DNA from 3 places in the Aliiglaciecola sp. genome. Region 1 is predicted to be linked to each of the others. Evidence: predicted binding sites of a transcription regulator. Region 1 holds the regulator's gene; each other region holds the start of a gene.
What was found. Region 1 encodes FNR, which switches genes on or off when oxygen is low (the NO sensors DNR and NnrR bind a similar motif). Its sites were predicted from a motif close to TTGATCTAGATCAA; they were not measured.

Region 1 (8,355 bases):
CTAAAGTTTTAAAGTCGAAAATTTGATTGTCAGCAAGATGGGAAGGAACCACATTTTGCATCGCTTTAAACATACTCTCTATTCTACCCGGAAAACGCTGATTCCAATCTGTTAGCATGTTTTTAATCACTTTACGTTGCAAGTTCTCTTGAGAGCCACACAAATTGCAGGGAATAATCGGAAATTCAAGTAGTTCGGAATACTGGGTTATTTCTTTTTCAGAGCAATAGGCTAATGGTCGTATAACCATTTGTTTACCATCATCGCTGACGAGTTTTGGAGGCATAGATTTTAAGCGTCCCCCATGAAACATGTTCAGAAATAAGGTTTCGAGCATGTCATCGCGGTGATGGCCCAAAGCGATTTTTGTCGCCCCCAAACGTGATGCCGTTTTATACAGTATTCCTCTACGTAATCTTGAACAAAGAGAACAAGTGGTTTTACCCTCTGGAATTTTATCTTTGACGATGGAATAGGTATCTTCGGTGACAATTTCATAAGGTACTTGTAAATTTTCTAAGTATCTTGGAAGTACATCCGCGGGGAAGCCAGGTTGTTTTTGATCTAAATTAACCGCAATAATTTCAAACTTTATAGGGGCAATTCTTTTTAGAAACATCAAAATATCGAGCATAGTGTAACTGTCTTTACCACCAGACAGGCAAACCATCACCTTATCGCCATCCTCGATCATGTTGAAATCGGCGATTGCTTTACCTACATTTCGTCTTAAGCGCTTTTGAAGTTTATTGAAACTGTATTTTTTACTCTCAGACAGAGACTCGATCTTACTCATTATATTCCTAGAAAACATTGCTATCAGCGCCGATTATACCTGTCCTCATAAAGGACATAAACACTCTAATTTCAAATGTTTTAGGTAAACTTCTGCTCTGATATTGCTAATGTATTACTAGTGCTTGAGTGGACACTCAAAACCTTCAGGTTTTATGGCTAAAACATCACAATTGAGAGAGTCGATAGTGTGTTCAGCGGTATTACCAATAAGTGCAGCGGTGATCCCTGTTCGACCTACGGTTCCAATCACTACTAACTCTGCATCTATGGTTTTAGCAACCGATGGAATTACGTCTTCAGGTAAACCTTCACTAAGGTGCTGATTTTCTTGGGGTATATTGAATTTCTGTGCATGTTCAAGCATACATTTGGCATGATGCTGTTTGACTGATTCCGTATAACCAACGGGATCAAATTCTGGAATTTCGATGGCGATATTCACTGGTGTTCCAGGGTAAGAGTTAACAAGGTTAACTTTACCTTCTAATAAATCAGCCATCATCCCTGCGGTTTTTGTAATGATTTTATTTAAACTATGGTGCTCATCATCTTCGCTACCAACATCAACAGCCGCTAAAATGTTGCCATTGCTTGGCCAGTCATGCTCTTTGACTAGCAATACAGGCACGGGAGACTTTCGCAAAATATGCCAATCGGTAGGGGTGAAAATAACCGATTTCAAGGTGTCATGCTCGTGAGTGCCTTTTACAATTAAGTCATAACTGTGGTCAATCACCTCAAATAAGACACTTTCATAAGGACGATTATGCCAAACTACTTTGATATCTACAGAGATTGAAGAGTTAGCTGCCAATGGCTCAACGATATTGGCTAGCCAATCAGTTTTATCATCTACCACAGCTTGGCGCATTGTTTCGCGTTCATCTACGGTCAACATAGTGGTCATTTCATAAGAGAAATCGTAAATGGATAGAAAGGCAGTAACACTGGCCCCCGTTTTTTGTGCCAGCAAGAGAGCCCGTTTAAAGGCTTTCTGATCATCGGTGGTCGGGTCTACAACGGCTAGTATTTTGTTAAATATGGACATTAGTTAACTCCCTTATAAGGTTTACACTTTCATCTTAAGTGTATGGGTACTTTAGCTATTTTGCCAGTTAACCGATTATTTGTTTTGACCTAAATCAACTTAACAGGAAAGGCCTATCCGCAGGCTTTATTTTGTAAAACATGCTCACCGAGCTTATCTCTAAGGGAGGCTAAATCGGGGATCTGGATAAACTTGCCATCTACTTTTATGATATTTTCTTTTTGAAAACGGGTTAATAAACGGCTGACGGTTTCTACGGTAAGACCTAAATGGTTACCTATTTCGTTACGCGTCATGGTTAAATTGAACTCGGTTTCAGAAAAACCACGAGAGTGAAAGCGGTCGGATAAATTAATCAAAAAATGTGCAAGACGTTCCTCTGCAGTACGTTTATTCAAGAGCATCATCATACTATGGTCTTGGTTTATTTCCGTGCTCATTATCTTAAGCATTTCTTTACGTAATGTCGGAAGTTGCTCGCTCATAGTGTCGAGCTTGTCATAGGGCAACTCACACACCATAGAGGTTTCCATGGCTTGGTTGTAACTTTGGTACTTTTCTGAAAAGAGTCCGTCGAAACCAACTATATCACCAGGAAAATGAAACCCGGTTATCTGTTGTTCTCCATCAGGGGAGGTAATATAGGATTTAAATGAACCTGTTCTTACCGCAAATAATGAGGTGAATTTTTGTCCTGGAATAGTGAGCTGATCATTTTTATGCAAAGGACGTTTACGCTCGATTATCTCATCTAAACTTTCCATTTCTGTTTGGTTCAGGGCTACGGGGATGCAAAGATGGTTAAAACTACAATTTTGGCAGCGAATACTGAACTTGTTCGAATCAGACATTAGATAATTCCACTTAATTCATTAGTTACCAATTATGAATCCCTTGGTAACATAAAATCAAGCCAAATAAGCACAATAAAACTGCAACGCTACGTTTTACCAAGGGTTGTGTTAACCAACTTCTGATTTGAGTGGCGCTAGCTCCCATTGCTAACATAATAGGCAGTGTGCCTAAACCAAAACAAAACATGGTCAACGCACCTTGTACTGCGCTGCCAGTGGAAACACTCCAGGTTAATGTTGAATATACTAATCCGCAGGGCAGCCAACCCCAAATCACACCATAGGGCACGGCATACATTGGGTGTTTAAAGGGAATAAAACGTTTTGACAACGGGCTGATTTTACGCCAAAAAATAGCACCGACTTTTTCGACTTTAGTGAGCAACTTTGACCATTGACCCACATAAAGCCCCAGTAACACCATAAATACCCCACCAAACAGGGTGAGTACTTGTGGGTTGATGAAAGATTGGGTTGTGACAACTTGCCCTAAAAGTCCGGCGATAGCGCCAGCAACACTGTAGGATAAAATACGTCCTGTATTATAAGCGATTAAAAATGGCCATTGTGACTGATTTTTTGGCAAGGCAAAGGTAAACGAGGTAACAATACCGCCGCACATCCCTGCACAATGTACACTACCTGCAAGACCAATTAAAATCGCTGAGAACCAGCTGATATCGTTCATTCTTCTTCAGTTTTAGGGGCTTTTTGTGGTGCTTTTTTGTCTACGTCATCATCGAATAAAATGTTGTAACCTTGACGTTCTAAATCTTCAAATTGATTTGACTTAACTGCCCAAAAAAAGATCCCGATAGCTAACAAAACGAGCAGTATAGCGATGGGGATTAATACATAAATAATACTCAATTTAGTTTCCTATTAACGGAGCAGACGAATTGAATTTGCTACTACAATGATTGAACTTAAAGACATACCGATAACGGCCATCCATGGGCTTAAATATCCAGCCACTGCAAGAGGAAGAATAAGTGCGTTGTAACCTATAGCCCAGACCATATTCTGTTTAATTTTATGGCGTACCTTGATTGCCATACTAACAGCAAATTTTACATTACTTAATTTCGAATTTAATAAAATGATATCGGCTGAACGTTTCGCCATGTCACTAGCGTCACCTACTGCAATAGATACATCGGCAGCGGCTAATACAGGCGCGTCATTAATACCATCTCCAATCATCAACACTTTATGTCCATCAGCTTGTAAACTTTGGATGTAATTGAGTTTTTGTTGAGGCGTTTGCCTAAAATACACATTGGGAATTCCCAAGGCGTTGGCAACCGAGGTAGCACTTGTTTCGGCGTCACCACTTAACATCACTAATTGTTTGCTACTCAGGTCATTGACGAGCTGTTTAGCGTCTTTTTTGACTACATCTTTTACCGTAAATGCGGCGATTAATTGTTTGCCTAATTGCAAATACACGCGAGAGTCATCAGGGTTTGCGGGCAAATTTAATTTATCATCTAAAATGCTTAGATTACCAATCTTTACAATTTGCGATTGATAGGTACCTTGCAAGCCTTTGCCAGCAATGGTGTCTACGTGATTAACCTCTAGAGGCGTTTTGGATTGAAACGCTTGGGAGATTGGATGTTTAGAATACTGCTCGATGCCAGCCGCTAAGTTGAATACAAAATTTTCGTCTGAATGATTAAATAGCTCAACTTCACTTACACTAAAGTGACCATTAGTGAGGGTACCTGTTTTATCAAAAATTACCGTATCGACATCAGGCATGACGTCAATGATATTTGCTCTTTTTACCAACAAACCATATTGGTTTAACTTTGCCATGGCGCTAGTTAATGCCGTGGGGGTTGCTAAGCTTAATGCACAAGGGCAGGTGGCGACTAAAATCGATATGGCCACCCAAAATGCCCGATCTGGTTGATAAGCTAACCAACCGAAATAACTAATCAGAGTAATTCCAAGAACAATTACAATAAAGTATTTTGAGGCTACATCAGCATACACTGCAGCCTTGGGTTTATCGGCAAGGGCTAATTCTTGCAACCGTAGTATTTTATTTACTAAGGATAATTTAAGTTCATTTTCAACTTCTATTTCAAATGAGCCTGACAGATTTATGGTGCCGCCATACACATGGTCACCAATGTTCTTTTTGATTTTCTCAGACTCACCCGTCAACATGGACTCATCTACGTTTCCATCGCCAGATGTTATCACCCCATCGACTGGAAACGTTTCACCAGGGCGGACTAGTATTTTTTGTCCTGGTTTAAGGTGTTTTGCTAACACCGAGTTTTGCTTGTTATCACTATCTATTTGAATGGCCGTCAGTGGAATGTATTTAAACATATTGGCAGATATAAGACTGGCTTGGTGTCGTGAACGGTGTTCTAAAAAGCGGCTGATTAGTAATAAAAAGATGAACATACAGACTGATTCAAAATAAATTTCGCCGGTATGGGTAATTGTTGCCCAAGCACTAGCCACAAAAGTACCGATAATGGCTATTGAAACGGAAAAGTCCATATTTACAGATTTCATTCGTAATGAACTAAATGCACTTTTATAAAAAGTAAAGCCAGAATATAGCACCACAGGCGTGGTTAATAGAAAACTCACCCAGTGGAGAAATTCTTTGGTTGTATCTTCTATTGAGCCAAAAATACCAAAATACAGTCCGATGGCTAACATCATGACCTGCATACTCATAAGGCCTGCTAATCCAAGACGTTTTAAATAGCTTTTGGTTTCTTTTTGGTAAGAAGCTTCGTGTTCGTCCGCTTGAAAGGGAAGGGCGTGATAGCCTACTGACTCAAGTTGTGAAATGATTTCACTTAGCTTTAATTGCGAATCTATCCAATTTATCGTAGCTCTTCGCGCAGAAACATTCACCGCGATGCGTTTAATACCAGGGGTTTTTAAAAGTTGTCTTTCAATTAACCAACCACAAGCAGCGCAACTTATGCCTTCAATGGTTAATTGTATTTGCTTTTGACTACCGTCATCGACCACAAATTCTTGTTGAATTTCCTCGTGATCGTATGCCTTCAATCTATCAAGGGTTTCTGTTAACTGTTTGTCGCCTTTATCGGCAAACTCTGTTCTGAAGCGGTAATAATCTTCTAATCCATTTTCAACAATTGCTTCAGCAACAGCTTGGCAACCTGGGCAACACATTTTGCGAGGCTTACCTAAAATATCTGCCCAGAAAACCTCTCCTTTGGGGATAGGAAGGCCACAATGGTAACAGCTATTTGGATTATTATTTTCCATTAAGGGTTAAAGTTGAAAGGGGCTTTCTGGGGTAAACCTTTATCCTGCATTATTTTCCATTGCTCATCTAAAGGCGAAAGAGTGAGTTTCCATTTACCTTTTATTGGTTCCTCAGCAGTCGCTTTGTAAATTCCATTAGCATCTTGCGTGAGTAATAATGAAAAATCTTTATCTTGCAGAGTCGCGTGGTAAAAATGAAGTTTTAACGCTTCTCCTGAATTTGGTTTACCAGATAAGAACTCGAGTTGTACCCGATTATCAGTGATGGTTAAGACAGTAGAGATTCCCTGAGCTTTTGCTTCTTGTATCTTGGTTAACTCTAAATTAATGCCTTTCCCTTCTTTGTAATAATCGTCTATTACTAAACTATCTTCAGTGTTCAAGGCGAGGTTTAACATAGTGACACTTAGGCAAATAGATACAACAGGTATGGTGATTAAAAACCAAGGCCAAAATTGTTTATACCAAGGTGTTTTATCTGAGCGATTCATTAATATTTACTTCTTATTTAAGAAAATAAAGCCTCGATAAACGAGGCTTTATTAGGAACGAACTTAGTGTTTATTTGTTTTTAGATAAACTATAAACATAGGTCGCTACAAGGTGTATTTTCTTTTCTCCCAAAGTATTTTTGAAAGAAGGCATCACACCAGCACGACCATAATTAACGGTTTCTGTAACCACATCGGTGCTACCACCATATAGCCAAATATTATCCGTTAAGTTTGGAGCACCAAGAGCTTGATTTCCTTTACCGTCAGGACCGTGACAAGCAGAACATACTGCAAAGCGTGCTTTACCAGCTTCTTTTAAATCAGGGTCAACTTGACGGCCACTTAAGCTAAGTGCATAAGCAACAACTTCTTCAACACCTTTTTCGCCAAATGAAGGTAACCATGCTGCCATGTTTGCTTGACGGCCAAGGGTTAAGGTTTCAACTATCTTCTCTGGTGTGCCACCGTATAACCAGTCATGGTCAGTCAGGTTAGGGAAGCCGCGTTGGCCTCGAGCATCAGAACCATGGCATTGGGAACAGTTTTGCATAAACAAACGCTGACCAATTTTTAATGCTTCTTCGTTGTTAACCAAAACTTCAATAGGCTGTTCAGCATATTGATTGAAAATAGGCGCAAATTTTTCTTCCGCTTTTTCAAGTTCTCGGTCGTATTCAACACCAACACCACCTAAACCGAATAGGGCAGTTTTAGCTTCTTCTCTAGAAGCCAATACGGCGTCTTTAGATTCTTGTAGTGTTTGTACGTTTTGGTTAGAGCTTTTCCAACCTAACAAACCTTTCCAATTCCCTAAACCCGGGTAAAGTAATAAATATAATATTCCCCAAATCATGGTCATATAGAACATGATTGTCCACCACTTAGGTAATGGGTTATTAATTTCGATAATACCATCAAATGAATGATGCATATCGTCACCTTCTGCAACGCCTGTTTTGTTTAACAGACACCAACGTAAAATCAGGTAACACCCTAGAATTGTTCCCAATGAGATTACTGAGACCCAAATACTCCAAAAGCTACTCATTTATCGAAGACTCCCGCTCTTTTTTTTCTGTTTGTTGGGTTGGCTCATCATCAAAAACCAAATTTTCTGCTTCATCGAATCTTTTTTTAGCGCGGCCACTAAAAGCCCAAACCACTATGCCAATAAAGCAAACAAAAACCACAACTGTAAATATGCTACCCGCTGCACCGTAATCCATACTATTTCAGCGCCGTTCCTAGAGATTGTAGATAGGCAATTAAGGCCTCCATCTCTGTTTTACCTTTTACTGCTTCCTTCGCACCTGCGATTTCTTCTTCGCTGTAAGGTACGCCGAAGTCTTTAAAGACACGCAGTTTTTTCTCAATCAAATCGCCGTCAAGAGTATTTTCGGCTAACCAAGGGAACCCTGGCATATTTGATTCAGGAACAACGTCTCTAGGATTCAGTAGGTGAACACGATGCCAATCATCACTGTAACGACCGCCAACTCGCGCAAGATCAGGTCCAGTTCGTTTTGAACCCCACAAGAATGGGTGTTCCCAAACCGACTCACCTGCAACCGAGTAGTGACCGTAGCGTTCAGTTTCAGCTCTAAAAGGACGGATCATCTGGCTATGACAACCAACACAACCTTCGCGAATATAAATATCTCGGCCTTCCATCTGTAAGGCAGTATAAGGTTCAAGACCTTCAACTTTTTCCATTGTTTGTTGTTGGAACATTAATGGTGTGATTTCAACCATGGCACCGAAACTAATGGCGATTAGAATAAATATCGCCATCAATCCAATATTCTTCTCAACCAGCTCGTGAACGTTTTTCATCTCAAATCTCCTTATGCTGCTTGAGGTTGAGGTGAGTTTTCAGGATCTTTTGAAAACT
Region 2 (8,355 bases), on a different contig from region 1:
TGGAGTCTATTTTGAGCAAACGTATTCTACTGATTGAGGATGATAAACGGCTAAGTCAATTGATGGCTAATTTTCTAAATCAGCAAGATTTTGAAGTCCAGTGTTTATATGACTCCGTTAATTTGTCCAGCACCATGGAAACATACAAACCTGACATTATTATTCTGGATATTATGCTACCAGGGGAAGACGGCTTTGAATTATGCAAAACTTTGCGTAAAACCTTTACCGGTCCGCTGCTATTCGTGACCGCAAAAAGCTCTGACTTTGACCAAGTGTTAGGGTTAGAGCTTGGGGCTGATGATTATGTAATTAAACCGGTTGAACCCCGTGTATTGTTAGCTCGGATAAATGCCTTGTTAAGGCGCAGCGAAACACAAAGCAGTGATACGCTGTTCCAAAGCGACCAATTGCGTTTTGGAAAGTTGAAAATAAACCGCAATTCTCGACAAGTGCTTTTGTCAGATGAACTCATACAACTGACTAGCCATGAATTTGATATGTTGTGGAAATTAGCCAGTAACCCATCTAAATTGGTTGAACGTGAGACCTTATACAACGAGTTAATTGGTCGTGAGTACGATGGTTTAGACCGTTCAGCGGATGTGCGTATTTCTCGTTTACGTAAAAAGCTACGAGATAATCCGCAAAATCCTTACAAGATCAAAACAATTTGGGGCAAAGGCTTTTTCTTCGTTCCTGACGCTTGGGAGTAACCCAATGTTAAACACACTTCCAGCCTCAATATGACTCGCTTATTTTTAAGTTTATATATATTTATTGCCCTGTCCCTTATTGCGCTGAGCGCTTTACTTAATCATGTATTTTTTAATGACGACGCCGTAAATCAAAGTGACGCAGCGTTAATTAATTCACTTACAGTTTTGCAGCAACGAGGTGGGATCACAGCCAAAGACCTAGATAAAAGCTTATTTTCAGTGAAAACGTTGAATATGGGCGATATGGCATGGAACGCAGAAGAATTAGCTAAGCTAGAAAAGCAATTACCCATCGTTTTGTTTGATGACCAAAATGGTACGCAAATTTACTTCCAATCAACTGATGCTAAGTTACTTGAGATCACTCTGTTACATAATCAAACCAGTAGTAGCAAGTACTTACTTTACAGTGGCTTATTTTTCTTTTTATTAGCAGGTTTAATTGCGCTTTGGTTATGGCCCTTATGGAAAGATCTTCTGCAACTAAAACAAACCGCAACTCGCATTGGTCCTAGTGGAGATTTTCCCCCCATTGATATTGAGCGTACGTCGGTTGTTTATCCCATTGCCATTGCATTGAACGACTTAGGTAATCGTGTACGTGAATTATTAAACACACAACGAGAGTTAACTGGTGCGGTGGCCCACGAATTCAGAACGCCGTTATCACGTTTAAAATTCGCCATTGCGGCCCATGACTATGATGAGTCTGGTCCTTGGACTGAAATGAATAAAGATATTGATGAATTAGAAAAGTTAGTTCAAGAAATGTTGAGCTACACCAGTATGGAAGTACAACAGCCAGAATTGAATATTACTGAAATCCCCCTTCTCACCTTATCTAGACTACGCATCGCCTATTTACAAAAAAGCATCCCACAGCACATTAAAATTGATATTGTCGGTTCAGAGTCTACTATTTTAGGTGATGAGCACTTCATCGAAAGAGTTATAGATAACCTTATTAACAACGCCAGTCGATACGCCCACTCGACGATTAAAGTTGATGTTTCCGAAAATTCGAAAGGTATATTATTGCGTATGGAAGACGACGGTTTAGGTGTGCCTGAAATTTATCGAAAACGTATTTTCGAGCCCTTCTTTCGACCTGATAATAGCCGAGATAGAAAACGAGGTGGAGCCGGATTAGGTTTGGCGATTATCAAGCGCATAATGCACTGGCACCAAGGTGAATGCTGGGTAGAAAACGCTGAGTTAGGTGGAGCAAGCTTTTGTCTTTTATTCAAAACAACTCGCATAATTAATCCACCTCATAATTAACTTTTACGGTCATTTAACTCAAACGAACAGGCAAAGCTATTTCGATTGAAAACTAAGTGGACTCTTCAGTTTCTAGCAAAGTGGAGTTACTAATGGTGTGACAAACTAGCTCTAAGTTTGAACCATTTACGAAAGGGTTTATTTCACGCTGAACACAATATTTAGCGTGAAAATTGACTAAATTTTCGGAGGTATCCGTAATTTCCAGAATGTAATCACGCTGAAAATCCCGCATCTGATCAGTATAAGGAGCTAAAGAATAACGCACCTCTTTAAGCTGCGCTTTTTCCATTTTCATTGATATATCAGTCATTAATTGAGTCAAACTATTTTGCATATCAGATAACAAATACTGGGCGAATGACGAGCGTAGCGCCATAACCAATATCACTATTTCTGCTAAAATAATTAAATACCTAAACATACTTTCACATCTAAACGCGGCAAAATAGCCCCAGAACCAAAATGAACGATTAACTTAGACTAACTAGTCTAAACTTTAAAGGCCTCTGTATTATCCCAGCTTATACAAGAGTCTTTTAATCAATACCCATATAAACAATTACTTAGCTCTTGTTACCCATTAAATGACGGTTCTATTTGCTGCTTCGCAATACCCAATGGCAACTCGAATAATATGAAAAGCCTTGGAGTGTCTAAATCTTGCGGTCTCCTACTCGTTATATAAATCCCTGGACCTCATTTGTGCTTCACTGTGAATACTGTTTATTTGGTAATTAAGTATCGATGGGATTGCTTATTATTAAAAACTTGGTTAAAACATAATGGACAGGGATTAAATTATAATGGGATATGAATAGACAGATGACTTATACAATGCGGAACAAAACATCCAACAAGTCAACACGTGTATCTAGCCCAACAACGCAGAGTAAACGCACCGAAGCAAAACGAAATAAACGTAAAGTGATTTTGCAGGCGGCTCTAGATTTGTTTTCTAGTAACGGTGTACACGGTACAAGTGTTGAACAGATTGCAGAGTTAGCAGAAGTTTCCAAAACAAATTTACTCTACTACTTTGCCAGCAAGGAACAGCTTTATTTAGATGTAATTCAGCAGTTATTAGATGTTTGGCTAAAGCCTTTACAGGGCTTTTCACCAGAACAAGATCCCATCGAAGCTATCTCGAGTTATATTGAAGTGAAACTCACTTTATCCCGAGACAATCCGAAAGAGTCTCGATTGTTCTGTATGGAAGTTGTACAAGGAGCGCCGCTTTTATTTAATCAGCTAGAGTCTCCATTAAGGGCCATTGTACAAGCTAAAGTCGAGGTTATTTCTGGTTGGATAGAAGCAGGAAAGCTAGCGCCAATTGATCCCTATCATTTAATCTTTAGCATTTGGGCCACAACTCAACATTACGCTGATTTTCGGGTTCAAGTGGAGGCAGTGACAGGTCAAAGTTTAGACGACCCCGAGTTTTTTGCAGCTACATTACATAACATTCAATCAATTATACTTAACGGTGTAAGGCCGCAACCCAGTTGAAAGTGCAAAAAAAACAGTTGATTCATTGATCCAGATTAACAATTTGCGGGCAGTCTGTGCGATAATAGGGGGATTAATTACTAACCTATAAAAATTTCGATGTCATCGAGATTTTTAGTAGTCCCGTAAAGGATAATTGAATGAGTGAACGCATTCCAATCAAAGACGTAACCGCAGTAAAAGTTCACCAACCCGAAGCCAGTAAGCATGAAAATGCATACACACCACGAAGCCGCATATATGTCCGAGCAGTTGAAGGTACTTTAGAGACTTTTCGACGCTTTTTCGGACTATTTTTCCTTGGCATTTTTGCACTCATCCCTTGGATTCAATACAACTCAAATCAAGCAGTTTTGTTCGATATAGGCGCCCAGCGTTTTAATATTTTTGGACTTACCTTGTGGCCACAAGATTTAACCCTACTGGCTTGGATTTTAATTATTAGCGCCTTCGCTCTATTTTTTGTCACCACTTTTGCCGGAAGGGTTTGGTGTGGGTTTATGTGCCCCCAAACCACATGGACTTTTATTTATATTTGGTTTGAAGAAAAAATAGAGGGCGCTAGAAACAAGCGAATTAAACTAGATCAGCGCAAAATGGACTTCGACAAGTTTTGGCGAAAAGCTTTAAAACATTTTGCTTGGATAACAGTTGCCTTGCTTACGGCACTAACGTTTGTGGGCTATTTCACCCCCATTAACCAATTGTTTATTGACTTTTTTACCTTCGATGTCAGTTTTTGGGCAGGTTTATCAGTTATCTTTTTTACTGTTTGCACCTATGGAAATGCCGGCTGGATGCGGGAAATCATGTGTACACACATATGTCCCTACGCTAGATTTCAATCAGCCATGTTTGATAAAGACACTTTTACTGTGGCTTATGATCCTACCCGTGGCGAGAAGCGTGGACCGCGCTCAAGAAAAACCAGTCACGAAGAAATCAAACAAAAAGGCATTGGCGACTGTATAGATTGTAACTTGTGCGTTCAGGTATGCCCCACAGGTATCGATATCCGCAATGGTTTGCAATACGAGTGCATTAACTGCGGTGCCTGTGTTGATGCTTGTAACGGGGTAATGGAAAAAATGAATTACCCTAAAGGATTGATTAGTTTTACTTCTGAACATGAACTAGCCGGAGGTAAGACTAAAATATTTCGACCTAAATTAATTGGGTATGCGGTTGTACTATTTATAATGACCTCCCTCTTAACCTATGAAATTATTGCTAGAGTGCCATTAGAAGTCGACATTATCAGAGATCGCAACTCACTATTTAGAGAAACCAACGACGGTCTTATTGAGAACGTATATACCTTAAAAGTACTGAATAAGTCACAAACTGAACACACGTATAAAATTGATGTTGTAGGCTTAGAGGGGAATAAATACATAGGTCCAGACCAAGTCACTGTTGCAGGTGGTGAAGTCTTAAACTTGCCCATAAGCCTTGCTATTGACCCTTATGCGTTAAACGAAACTGTAACAGAATTCCAATTTAAGGTTACTTCAATTGATGGCAACAGCGATCCCGTTGAGATGAGCGAAACTAGTAAGTTCATTTATCGATGAATGACTTAAATGCAACGACCTTTGATTTTGCACAACTCGGCCCTGATACCATTTTAGATGCCATTGAGTCTAAAGGATACTTAGTAGACTCAGGCCTATTGGCATTAAACAGCTATGAAAATAGGGTTTATCAGTTTGTTTGTGATGACAAACGACGCTATGTGGCCAAGTTTTACCGGCCTCAGCGCTGGACTCGAGAACAAATTCAAGAAGAGCATGATTTTGCTCAAGAATTGCATGACCATGAAATCCCTGTAGTGGCTCCCTTACGGACCAAAAGCGCATCATTACACAGTTATCAGGGGTTTTATTTTGCTATATTTCCTTCCGTTGGTGGCCGTCAATTTGAGGTTGATAATCTTGACCAACTGGAATGGATGGGACGCTTTATTGGTCGTATCCACCAAGTGTCAAAAGGCCAGTCGTTTGCTTATCGACCAACGTTTAGTATTCAGGAGCACTTGCTTGAAGCAACAGCAACCCTACACAAAACAGAACTTATTCCGAGCAGCTTGCACACCGCATTTTTCACTATTTTAGAGCAAGTGACAGCGTTAGCGGCGAGCTTATATAAACCCAACTCTTCCATACGTCTTCACGGAGATTGCCACCCTGGCAATATTTTGTGGCGAGACGGTCCAACTTTCGTAGATTTGGATGATTGTAGAATGGGACCCGCCATTCAAGATTTATGGATGATGTTGTCTGGTGATACCTACCAGCAACGAATACAAATGGATACCCTAGTTGAAGCCTACGAAGAGTTTGCTCAATTCGATAGTGGGCAATTAAGCTTAATTGAACCTTTACGCGCAATGCGCATGGTCCATTATATGGCGTGGTTGTCGCGTCGTTGGCAGGATCCCGCCTTTCCTCAAGCGTTCCCTTGGTTTGCAGATGCTAAGTATTGGGAACAACAGATTTTAGCCTTAAAAGAACAATATTCCGCCCTCCAAGAACCAAGTCTGACTTTATTTTAATAACAGAAAGCATAAACCCCTATTCTTTTAAGAACAGATGGATATAATGCTCACCTCTTAGGTGCCACCATCGGTGGTTAAACGGGAAGACAGTGCAATTAGAGTAATATCTGATTTATGCTGACGCTGCCCCCGCAACGGTAAACAAGTGATACCCAAAGGTATTGATGATTAATAAGTTACCACTGTTTGAAAGAATGGGAAGGTATTAATCGAGTCTGTTAAGACACTTGTAAGCCCGGATACCGGCCTGAGACGCATAGGTTTGTGCACAAAACCACAAACTGTCACTCATATGATCTAGTACTCGGGCGGAGTACTTAACAAGGCTAAACAAAATGCAAAATAAAACTACTCTTATAGGGGTAAGCGTTAGCTTGGCTCTAGCATCTTCCAATCTCTATGCTCAATCAAACTCGCCAGAACAACAAGACATTGAAAAGATGACCGTTGTATCTAGCCGAATTCAGTTACCCACTAACCGACTAGCGACCAGTGTTTCTGTGCTAGACGAAAGTGATATTGAAATGCAAACAGCAATCAATGTAACTGAAATTTTGCGTCAAACCCCAAGTGTTGGCGTATCAAATTCAGGCGGTTTGGGTAAGAGTACAGCTGTCAGAATTCGCGGTGAAGAAGCATTCAGAACCAAACTTTATATAGATGACGTAGAGCTAAGCGATACATCTTCTCCACAAGTTGCTCCAATTTTTGATGATGTGTTAATAAACCAATTATCTCGAATAGAGATTTTACGTGGTACTCAAGGGCTTTCTTACGGTGCTGACGCTGGTGGTATTATCAGTATGTACAGTAAGCAACCAGTAAAAGGGTTTGAGGCTAGTGGCACCTTAGCTGCGGGTTCATTTGACACACAAATATTTAATGCTGACATTGCTGCTGGCAACAATAGCGGTTCTTTCTTCTTATCGGCTTCAAAAGTCAAAAGTGACGGTTTTAACGCGAAAACTAGCGATGAAAGTGGCGAGAAAGATGGTTATGACAACCAAAGCGTGCATTTTAAAGGACAGCTGGCCTTAACGGAAAACATCGCGGCGTCTTTAGTGTTTCGAAATGTCGATGCCGAAAATCAATACGATGGTTGCTACGATAATGCCACTTTTGCGCTAATCAACGCCTGTAGCACTGAGGCTGAACAGCAAACATTTCGCGGCGCTGTAAATTATCAAGGGGACAATAGTCAGCATCAAATTGCTTATAATAAAACTGATGTAGATCGAGATTATATTAATAATGGCGAATACGGGTTTAGCAATTCAGGTAGCATCGATAAGTTCGAGTACTTAGGTAGCCTAAACTGGAAGCAGCACGACTTCGTCTTTGGCTTGGAAAAAGAAACCCAGGAAATCGATGGCAATGATTTAAGCCGAGATCAGAAAAGTCTATTCGTAGAATGGCTAGGTCAATTCGACAATCAACTGGCATTCAACCTAGGTTACAGATACGACGATAATGATACCTTCGGTAAACATAATAGTGTGCGCTTAGGTGCGGTTAAAATCGTACCATTTGATTTTGCTGACGTGAAGTTTAAAACCACCTATGGCACCGGCTTCCGCGCACCAAGTATTTATGAACAAAGCTATAACGATGGTCCTTATGCATACGGTGACGCTGCAGGATTGCAATTGGCTGAAGAAAACAGTGAAGGCTTAGATCTAGGTTTTGTCATCGATACCAAAAATGGATTGAGTGCTGAAATGGTCTTTTTCAAACAGTCCATAGAAAACGAAATTGTTTTCGATTTAGCATCTTATCAAGGGTATTTACAATCTAGCGGAGAAAGTAAATCCAAAGGTATTGAAACTAGCCTAGAACAAGTGTTCGCCAACGGATTGAAAGTGTGGGCCAACTATACATACAACGACGCAGAAGACAGTGCTGGTGAAGCTCGCTTGAGAAGACCTAGAAACAAATTCAATGTCGGAGTTAGAAACGCTTGGTTAGACGACAAACTCGCTGCAGAGCTAACATTTAGAAGTGTTAGAAATGCGGTGGATATTGCTGGTGTAGAAATAGATGACTACCAAGTAACAAACTTAACAGCTCGCTGGCAAATAGTTGAATCAGTGAGTGTTAAAGCCGGTGTAAATAATCTTTTTGATGACGATTATCAGGAAGTAAATGGCTTTAATACGGCAGGTCAAAACTTTTTTGTGTCAACCACCATTAGCTTGTAGAAAACTTAAATATACAAAAAACCGCTTCTTGAAGCGGTTTTTTTATGCATTTCATCCGCAGATTATATTCATCTGGCTGATTAACTATACC
Region 3 (8,355 bases), on a different contig from region 1:
AGAAGGGTTAAAGGCCAACGCTAAATGGACATTACCACCTTCAGTCGCAAAGTCAGATGAGAAACCTGCATGGTATTTTACATCACCAGCACCTAGTGACTCATCGTGCTTTCCTGAGAATTCATCAAATAACACAGATGGGTTTTTACCTAAAACATTCACAAGAACATTTAGTCGACCACGGTGAGCCATCCCAATGACAACTTCTTTAGCGCCATTTACACCAGCATGGCTAATTAAGCCTTTAAGCATAGGAACTAATGCATCGCCGCCTTCTAATGAAAAGCGTTTAGCACCAGGGAATTTAGCCCCTAAGTATTTTTCCATACCGTCAGCGGCGACTAAGCCTTTAAGTATGTTAACTTTTTCATCGCGACTAATTTCAGGTTTTGCCTGTACCGATTCTAAGCGCTGCTGTAACCAACGTTTTTGTTCAGTATCAGTAATGTGCATATATTCAGAACCAATAGAACCACAGTAGGTTCTATTTAAGGAAGTGAATAAATCCTTCAATGTCATGGTTTCTTGACCAATAGCATACGAACCAACATTAAAATGGGTATCGAAATCTTTTTCAGTCAAATTGTGGTGGGATAATTCTAGGTCTCGAACTCTAGGCTGCTTCCATAAATCCAATGGATCTAAATTAGCATGTTGATGCCCTCTGAATCGATAAGCATTGATTAGTTGCAGTACTCTTACTTGCTTCTCATCACTACTTGCAGCCTTCGCTGGCGCACTGCTAGTTGCTCTGGCCGCTGGACCTAGTGCTGCAAGGGCTTTAAATTGCTCTCTTATTAAAGAATGGTTGGTATCTAATTCAACGCCATCAACTTTAGGCAAACTTTCGAAAATACTTCGCCACTGCTCTGAAACACTGTTTGGATCTTCCAAAAATGCTTCGTAGAGTTCTTCTATATAAGCAGCGTTGCCGCCAGCCATGTGTGAAGAATCCCACCATGCTTTCATCACGCTTTGTTGCATTATTGTCCCTTTAAAAAGTCAGGCTAACAACCGGATATCTAGTATGCGTAAATATCCAAAAAATTAAAGTAAATAAACCCAAAAGGTTTGATTTTTTAAGCAAAAAAGCCATCCTACGAAGGATGGCTATTTAGACTTGCTGTCACGATTAACACCACTGGTGTCAAATGACTAAACTAAACAGCCCGTTGTAGTAGCATCGACTTAATATGGCCGATAGCTTTAGTAGGATTAAGTCCTTTCGGGCAAACACTAACGCAGTTCATTATCCCGTGACAACGGAAAACGCTAAATGCGTCATCCAAATCACTGAGTCGTGCATCAGTGGCTGTATCACGGCTATCGATTAGGAATCGATAAGCGTGCAACAATCCGGCAGGTCCAATAAATTTATCTGGATTCCACCAAAATGACGGACATGAAGTAGAACAACATGCACAGAGTATACACTCATATAAACCATCTAGCTTAGCACGCTCTTCAGGAAGTTGAAGATGTTCACGTGCTGGCGGATGATTATCATCATTAATCAAAAACGGTTTAATTTTTTCGTATTGAGTATAGAACTGACTCATATCAACGACTAAATCACGTACCACTGGTAAACCTGGTAAAGGACGTACTACGATTTTGCCTTTTCCTAAAGCGGAAAGTGGCGTAATACAAGCCAAACCATTTTTACCATTCATGTTCACGCCATCAGAACCACACACACCTTCACGGCATGAGCGTCTGAATGACAACGTTGGGTCTTGTTCTTTAAGGGCGATAAGTGCATCAAGCACCATCATGTCTTGCCCTTCTTCCACTTCAAGCGAGTATTCTTGCATGCGTGGTGCGTTATCAACATCCGGGTTGTAACGATATATTGAGAAAGTAAGATTCATCTTCGTTACTCCTATTAATAAGTTCTAGCTTTAGGTGGAAACGCTTCGCGTAGCTTCGGTGTCATGTTCACGTCACGCTTAAGCATTGACTCTGACTCTGGTAAATAAACAGAGTGACACAACCATTGTGAATCATCACGGTCTGGATAATCGAAACGGCTATGAGCACCACGACTTTCTGTTCTGAAGTTCGCAGCTACTGCAGTACTAAATGCAGTTTCCATTAGGTTATCAAGTTCAAGACACTCAATACGTTGAGTGTTGAAATCGCTACTCTTGTCATCTAGACGAGCGAATTTCAATCTTTCTCTAATTTCTTTCAGTTCAGCAAGACCTTCGGCCATGGCGTCACCTTCACGGAATACAGAGAAGTTAAGTTGCATACATTGCTGCAAATCTTTCTTAATTTGAACTGGATCTTCACCTTTACCAACCTCTGAGCTCTCCCAGCGATTGAAACGTACCATTGCTTCTTCCACATCAGTTTGTGATGCTTCAGTAGAATCAATTTTATCGATAGCTTCACCAAGGTGCAGACCTGTAGCGCGACCAAATACAACCAAGTCTAATAACGAGTTTCCACCAAGACGGTTAGCACCATGTACAGATACACAGGCAATTTCACCACAAGCGAATAATCCGCCAATGGGTTTTTCGTTACCGTCTTTATCGATACTTATAGCTTGGCCATCAACATTAGTTGGAATACCACCCATCATATAGTGACAAGTAGGAATAACTGGGATTGGTTCTTTAACCGGATCAACGTGAGCAAAGGTACGAGACAATTCAAGAATACCTGGTAATCTTGATTCAAGTACATCTTTACCTAAGTGATCGAGTTTAAGTTTAATGTGAGTTCCCCAAGGACCGTCACAACCGCGCCCTTCACGAATCTCGGTCATCATTGAACGAGCAACTACGTCACGACCCGCCAAATCTTTCGCGTTTGGTGCATAACGTTCCATGAAACGTTCGCCGTCTTTGTTTAGAAGGTAACCACCTTCACCACGACAACCTTCGGTTACTAGCGTACCAGCTCCAGCGATACCCGTTGGGTGGAACTGCCACATTTCCATATCTTGAACCGGTACACCAGCTCGTAATGCCATACCAACACCGTCACCAGTGTTAATGTGAGCATTAGTAGTTGAAGCATAGATACGACCAGCTCCACCTGTGGCTAATACAACCGCTTTAGATTTGAAGTAAACGACTTCACCACTTTCAATATCAATTGCAGTACAACCGACTACATCACCATTTTGGTTTTTGACTAAATCAAGGGCGTACCATTCACTGAATACTTTTGTTTTATTTTTAACATTTTGCTGATAAAGCAAATGTAATAATGCGTGACCTGTACGGTCGGCTGCCGCTGCAGTACGAGCACCTTGCTCACCACCGAAGTTTTGCGACTGACCACCAAAAGGACGCTGATAAATTCTGCCGTCTTCAAAACGAGAAAATGGTAGTCCCATGTTCTCCATTTCAATAATGGCTTCAGGGCCTGTTTTACACATATATTCGATAGCATCTTGGTCACCGATATAATCGGAACCTTTAACGGTATCGTACATGTGCCATTCCCAGTTATCTTCGTGGGCATTACCTAACGCTACTGTAATTCCGCCTTGAGCAGAAACCGTATGTGAACGTGTTGGAAATACTTTTGAAAGTAACGCACAGGACTTGCCTGATTGAGAAATTTGTAAAGCTGCTCGCATTCCAGCGCCGCCAGCTCCTACTACTACTGCATCGAACTCATGAACCGGAATACTCACTACACACCCCACAAAACAAATAAACCAACTGCAACATATACAAATGCAATAATGTTAAGAACATATTGTAACGTTGCTCGCAAACCTGGTCCCTTGACATAGTCTGTTAAAACTTGCCAAAGACCAATTCTTACATGATACATAATTGCTACTAGCGTAATGAAAGTGAAAACTTTCATAAATATGCTAGAAAATAAATCTTTCCAAATTTCAAATGTCACCACGGGTGTGGCAATGAAAAAATAGGTCATGTAAAAAGAAAATAAGGTTATGATAAGTGCCGTAGCACGTAGAGTAACAAAATCTTGTACTCCGTTACGTTTTAAACCCGCTTGTTCGGTTACCACAATATAACTCCTATAACGATAGTCACTAATACCCACAAACCAATAGTGGCTTGCGCGCTTAAGTTGCCTGAATCGATTTCTTCCCAGTGACCCATATCCATAATCACGTGACGGATACCGCCAAGGATATGATAGGTCAAGGCGGATAAGGTACCGATAGCAACGAATTTACCAAGAGGCCCTGCCATTACTTCTTGCACTGTATTAAATCCATCTAAGGATGATACAGATACAGCCCACGCCCAGATCACAAAAATCAGAGCGAAGAACATAGCAACACCGGTTGCCCGATGTAAAATAGAAACTATAGCTGAAGGGGGAAAACTTATCGTATTGAGTTGAAGATTGACTGGTCTTTGTTTTTTCACTTTATGTGCCTGTAATCATTGTTGAGGTTTGACGCATTTATTTAAAGTTATTTTGTTGTATAGTGCATAAACGAAAAATAGAGTTAAGCAAACCTAACTGTTAACACTTTGTTAATTAACTATTAAACCTTTAACAACTAAGCGTTTTTTTCATTTAGTGTCGTAAAGTATATCCAGCGTTGAGATTAATTACAATTTTTGTTCTAGATAAAAACGGTTTAATTCTGGATTTGGGTAATTATGTTGATTCTAGATACATTTTGAGAATAAATATTAAACATTCGTGTATTAAAATTGACTTGAGCTAACTTTCTAAGTACAAATAGCACACTTTTTTTCATGGCTGTTATTATTGTATATATTTTTAACAGTTTAAGAACTTAGTCTAAGGAGAACATCTTATGGCAGAAACTAAAGCCATTTTAAAAGTAGGCGACAAAGAGGTAGAACTTCCGGTACTTTCGGGAACTGCTGGGAACGACGTAATAGATGTTCGAGCATTAGGCTCTAGCGGTTACTTCACTTTCGACCCTGGTTTCATGGCTACTGGTTCTTGCGAATCATCCATCACTTTCATTGATGGAGCTAAAGGCGTATTGCTTCATAGAGGTTATTCAATCGAAGAATTGGCAAGAGATGCTGATTATATTGAAGTTTGTTACATGTTATTACATGACAAAACGCCAACTTCAGAAGAGTATGCTGATTTTAAAAACACCATTACGCGTCACACTTTGGTTCACGATCAATTAACAAATTTCTTTAGAGGCTTCCGCAGAGATGCTCACCCAATGGCCATGTTGTGTGGCACAGTTGGTGCTCTTTCTAGCTTCTATCACGATGATTTGGATATTTCAGATCCTGAACAACGCTTAAGAAGTGCATACCGCTTAATCGCGAAAATGCCGACTTTAGTAGCAATGTGTTACAAATATAACGTTGGTCAACCCTTTGTTTATCCAAGAAATGATCTAAGTTATGCAGAAAACTTCTTAAACATGATGTTTTCTGTACCTGCTGAAAATTATGAAATCAGCCCTGCTGTTTCTCGCGCTATGGATCGTATCTTTACGTTACATGCGGATCACGAACAAAATGCTTCAACGTCTACAGTTAGACTTGCCGGTTCATCTGGTGCTAACCCTTACGCATGTATCGCCGCTGGTGTTGCATCGTTATGGGGTCCAGCTCATGGTGGAGCTAACGAAGCATGCTTAAACATGTTGCAAGAAATTGGTAGTGTTGACCGTATTCCAGAGTTTATTGCTCGTGCTAAAGACAAAAATGACCCGTTCAGATTAATGGGCTTTGGTCACCGTGTTTACAAAAACCACGATCCTCGTGCAACTGTAATGCGTGAAAGCTGTCACGAAGTACTTGAAGAAATGAATATTGACGATCCATTGTTAAATGTAGCAATGGAACTTGAGAAAATTGCATTAAGCGACCCGTATTTCGCTGAGAAAAAGCTTTTCCCAAATGTGGATTTTTATTCAGGTATCATTCTTAAGGCAATCGGTATTCCAACTAACATGTTTACCTGTATTTTTGCCTTAGCAAGAACTGTTGGTTGGGTATCTCATTGGCATGAAATGCTAAGTCAACCTGGTCAAAAAATTGGTCGTCCTCGCCAGCTTTATACTGGTGAAAACGTAAGAAAGTACAACCCAATTAAAAAGTAACCAGTTAGTAATGTTAAAAATAGCGCCAATTGGCGCTATTTTTTTTCCTTTTAATTAATTAGAAACTTATGCTTCTTCAATACCTTAGATTTTTACGTTAATTTTTCTTTAAAAATGATTAAACTTGTCGTCATTGTTGACGTAACAAATATATAACATTACAAAAAGTGATAAAAATGCTTAAATACCACGCCAAAATATTAGGTTACGCAGGATTAATCCCCTTTATCATGCTGCCTTTTTTTATACTTTGGGAAACCGTCTCTTACTTTGAAGGCGTAGACTTTTTCATTCAATATTCTGCAATAATTTTATCATTTTTAGGTGGAGTATTATGGTTTGATGGAATTAACAAAGAACGCTCTGTAACCTTATTATACATGGCAATGCTGCCATCAATTATTGCTTGGCTGAGTGTAATTTGGTTACCTCCGGTTATCGCGCTAATTACCTTAGCTTGCAGCTATACCCTAGTCATTTTCTACGAGTTTAAACTCTCTACCCTCGCCTCATGGTATCGCTCATTGCGTATCCGTTTAACCGCAATTACCATCGGCAGCCATTTAATGATTATTTGGATAATTCAACAAATGTCTCGATAGTTGCAACAATGCGTCTCGACCATCATTCATTACCCAAAAAAAATAGCCCATAAGGGCTATTTTTTATTTACGTTTAAATACAGCACAACTGAATTAAGCGCGAATAATCTCCAATAACTCAGCTGTTTTTTCCTCCATCAAGGCAATATCCCCTGAGGATTCAACATTTAATCGGATAACAGGCTCAGTATTCGATTTTCTTAGATTAAATCGCCAATTGCCAAACTCCAGTCCCACACCGTCAGTATCATCAATGACCTCTGCCATAGGCTGATATTTTGCTATAACACGGTCAAGTGCAGCATCAGCGTCTTCTAATAAGCTATTAATTTCACCAGAAGATGGGAAAGCCGCAATGCGCTGTTTCACTAATGCAGATAAAGGTTGCGCGCTGGTGCAAATTAACTCTGCGACCAATAACCAAGGGATCATACCTGAGTCGCAATAAGCGAAATCACGAAAATAGTGATGTGCACTCATTTCGCCACCGTAAACAGCATCCTCTTTACGCATTCTTTCTTTAATAAAAGCATGCCCAGTTTTACTTTTAATTGGCGTGCCACCGGCGGTTTTCACAATATCTTCGGTATTCCAATATACCCGCGGGTCGTAAATGATTTTGCTTGAGGCATCTTTATCTAAAAACGCTTTCGCTAACAAACCAACGATGTAATAACCTTCAACAAATTCACCTTTTTCATCAAACAAAAAGCAGCGGTCGAAATCACCGTCCCAAGCAATCCCCATATCTGCTTTATGGGCAATAACAGCATCAGCGGTATCCGCGCGGCTTTCAGGTAATAATGGATTGGGAATACCATTAGGAAAGTCACCATCTGGTTGATGATGCACTTTAATGAACTCAATGGGGATATTGAGGGCTTTAAGTTGTTGTTCAATACTATCTAAGGCTTTTCCTGCCGCTCCGTTACCCGCATTGACTACCAGTTTCAGAGGCTTGAAGTTATTTAGATCGACATAAGAAAGCATATGTTCAACATAGGCCGGCAAACAAGAGCGCTGTGAATATTTGCCAGAGGCGGTGAGCTTTTCAGCCGAAACACTGCCCTCACCTTTTAGAAAAGCTTCATTACTACAGCGTTTATCCGAGAAAAAGCTCAAACGCGACTCAACAGTCTCTTGGTCATATTGTTCAGCAATATCTTTAATCGCAAACAATCCAGTATCACCACTAATAGGGCGAGATTCGCTTTTAACTAACTTCATTCCATTGTAATCGATTGGATTGTGACTAGCGGTAACTTCTATACCACCATCCACTCCTAAGTGTTTGGTAGCGAAGTAAATCTCCTCAGTACCGGTCATGCCTAAATCAATCACATTAGCGCCACCATCTACTAAACCAGCACTCAATGCTAATTTTAACGGTGCCGAGGTGTGACGAACATCACCACCCACAACGACTTTGTCGGCTTTTAAATACTCGGCATAAGCACGGCCTATGCGGTAAGCAACATTTTCGTCTAATTGCTCAAGTAACTTGCCACGAATATCGTAAGCTTTAAAACAACTTATTTGCATCTTGAGTCCTTAATTACTTCGCTGTGCGACCATATCTATCTGAAAAACGCACAATGTCGTCTTCACCTAAATAACTTCCTGATTGCACTTCAATAAGTTCAAGGGGTACTTTTCCTGGGTTTTCTAACGCATGGACAATACCAATTGGTATATAAGTGG

Region 2: a site for FNR is predicted at 3,535-3,548, ahead of ccoG (cytochrome c oxidase accessory protein CcoG). Genes of this name have one in related genera too.
Region 3: a site for FNR is predicted at 4,569-4,582, ahead of gltA (citrate synthase). Genes of this name have one in related genera too.

What each region holds. Positions count from the first base shown of each region.
Region 1 is NZ_JBDWYG010000031.1:106,638-114,992, forward strand. Features, by position in the region: gene ttcA (tRNA 2-thiocytidine(32) synthetase TtcA) at 1-778, opposite strand, end outside; gene uspE (universal stress protein UspE) at 914-1,846, opposite strand; gene fnr (fumarate/nitrate reduction transcriptional regulator Fnr) at 1,960-2,697, opposite strand; gene ABJV04_RS07140 (sulfite exporter TauE/SafE family protein) at 2,723-3,388, opposite strand; gene ccoS (cbb3-type cytochrome oxidase assembly protein CcoS) at 3,385-3,570, opposite strand; gene ABJV04_RS07150 (heavy metal translocating P-type ATPase) at 3,583-5,970, opposite strand; gene ABJV04_RS07155 (FixH family protein) at 5,970-6,461, opposite strand; gene ccoP (cytochrome-c oxidase, cbb3-type subunit III) at 6,532-7,512, opposite strand; gene ABJV04_RS07165 (CcoQ/FixQ family Cbb3-type cytochrome c oxidase assembly chaperone) at 7,505-7,690, opposite strand; gene ccoO (cytochrome-c oxidase, cbb3-type subunit II) at 7,692-8,297, opposite strand; gene ccoN (cytochrome-c oxidase, cbb3-type subunit I) at 8,309-8,355, opposite strand, start outside.
Region 2 is NZ_JBDWYG010000007.1:38,947-47,301, reverse strand. Features, by position in the region: gene ABJV04_RS00250 (DUF3019 domain-containing protein) at 1-15, shown strand, start outside; gene ABJV04_RS00245 (response regulator) at 12-716, shown strand; gene ABJV04_RS00240 (ATP-binding protein) at 747-2,000, shown strand; gene ABJV04_RS00235 (hypothetical protein) at 2,053-2,424, opposite strand; gene rutR (HTH-type transcriptional regulator RutR) at 2,838-3,509, shown strand; gene ccoG (cytochrome c oxidase accessory protein CcoG) at 3,650-5,083, shown strand; gene ABJV04_RS00220 (serine/threonine protein kinase) at 5,080-6,063, shown strand; cobalamin riboswitch at 6,106-6,332, shown strand; gene ABJV04_RS00215 (TonB-dependent receptor) at 6,402-8,264, shown strand.
Region 3 is NZ_JBDWYG010000019.1:93,785-102,139, forward strand. Features, by position in the region: gene sucA (2-oxoglutarate dehydrogenase E1 component) at 1-984, opposite strand, end outside; gene ABJV04_RS04395 (succinate dehydrogenase iron-sulfur subunit) at 1,161-1,871, opposite strand; gene sdhA (succinate dehydrogenase flavoprotein subunit) at 1,886-3,655, opposite strand; gene sdhD (succinate dehydrogenase, hydrophobic membrane anchor protein) at 3,655-4,002, opposite strand; gene sdhC (succinate dehydrogenase, cytochrome b556 subunit) at 3,996-4,370, opposite strand; gene gltA (citrate synthase) at 4,772-6,052, shown strand; gene ABJV04_RS04420 (DUF3429 domain-containing protein) at 6,229-6,654, shown strand; gene ABJV04_RS04425 (phosphomannomutase CpsG) at 6,748-8,196, opposite strand; gene ABJV04_RS04430 (mannose-1-phosphate guanylyltransferase/mannose-6-phosphate isomerase) at 8,210-8,355, opposite strand, start outside.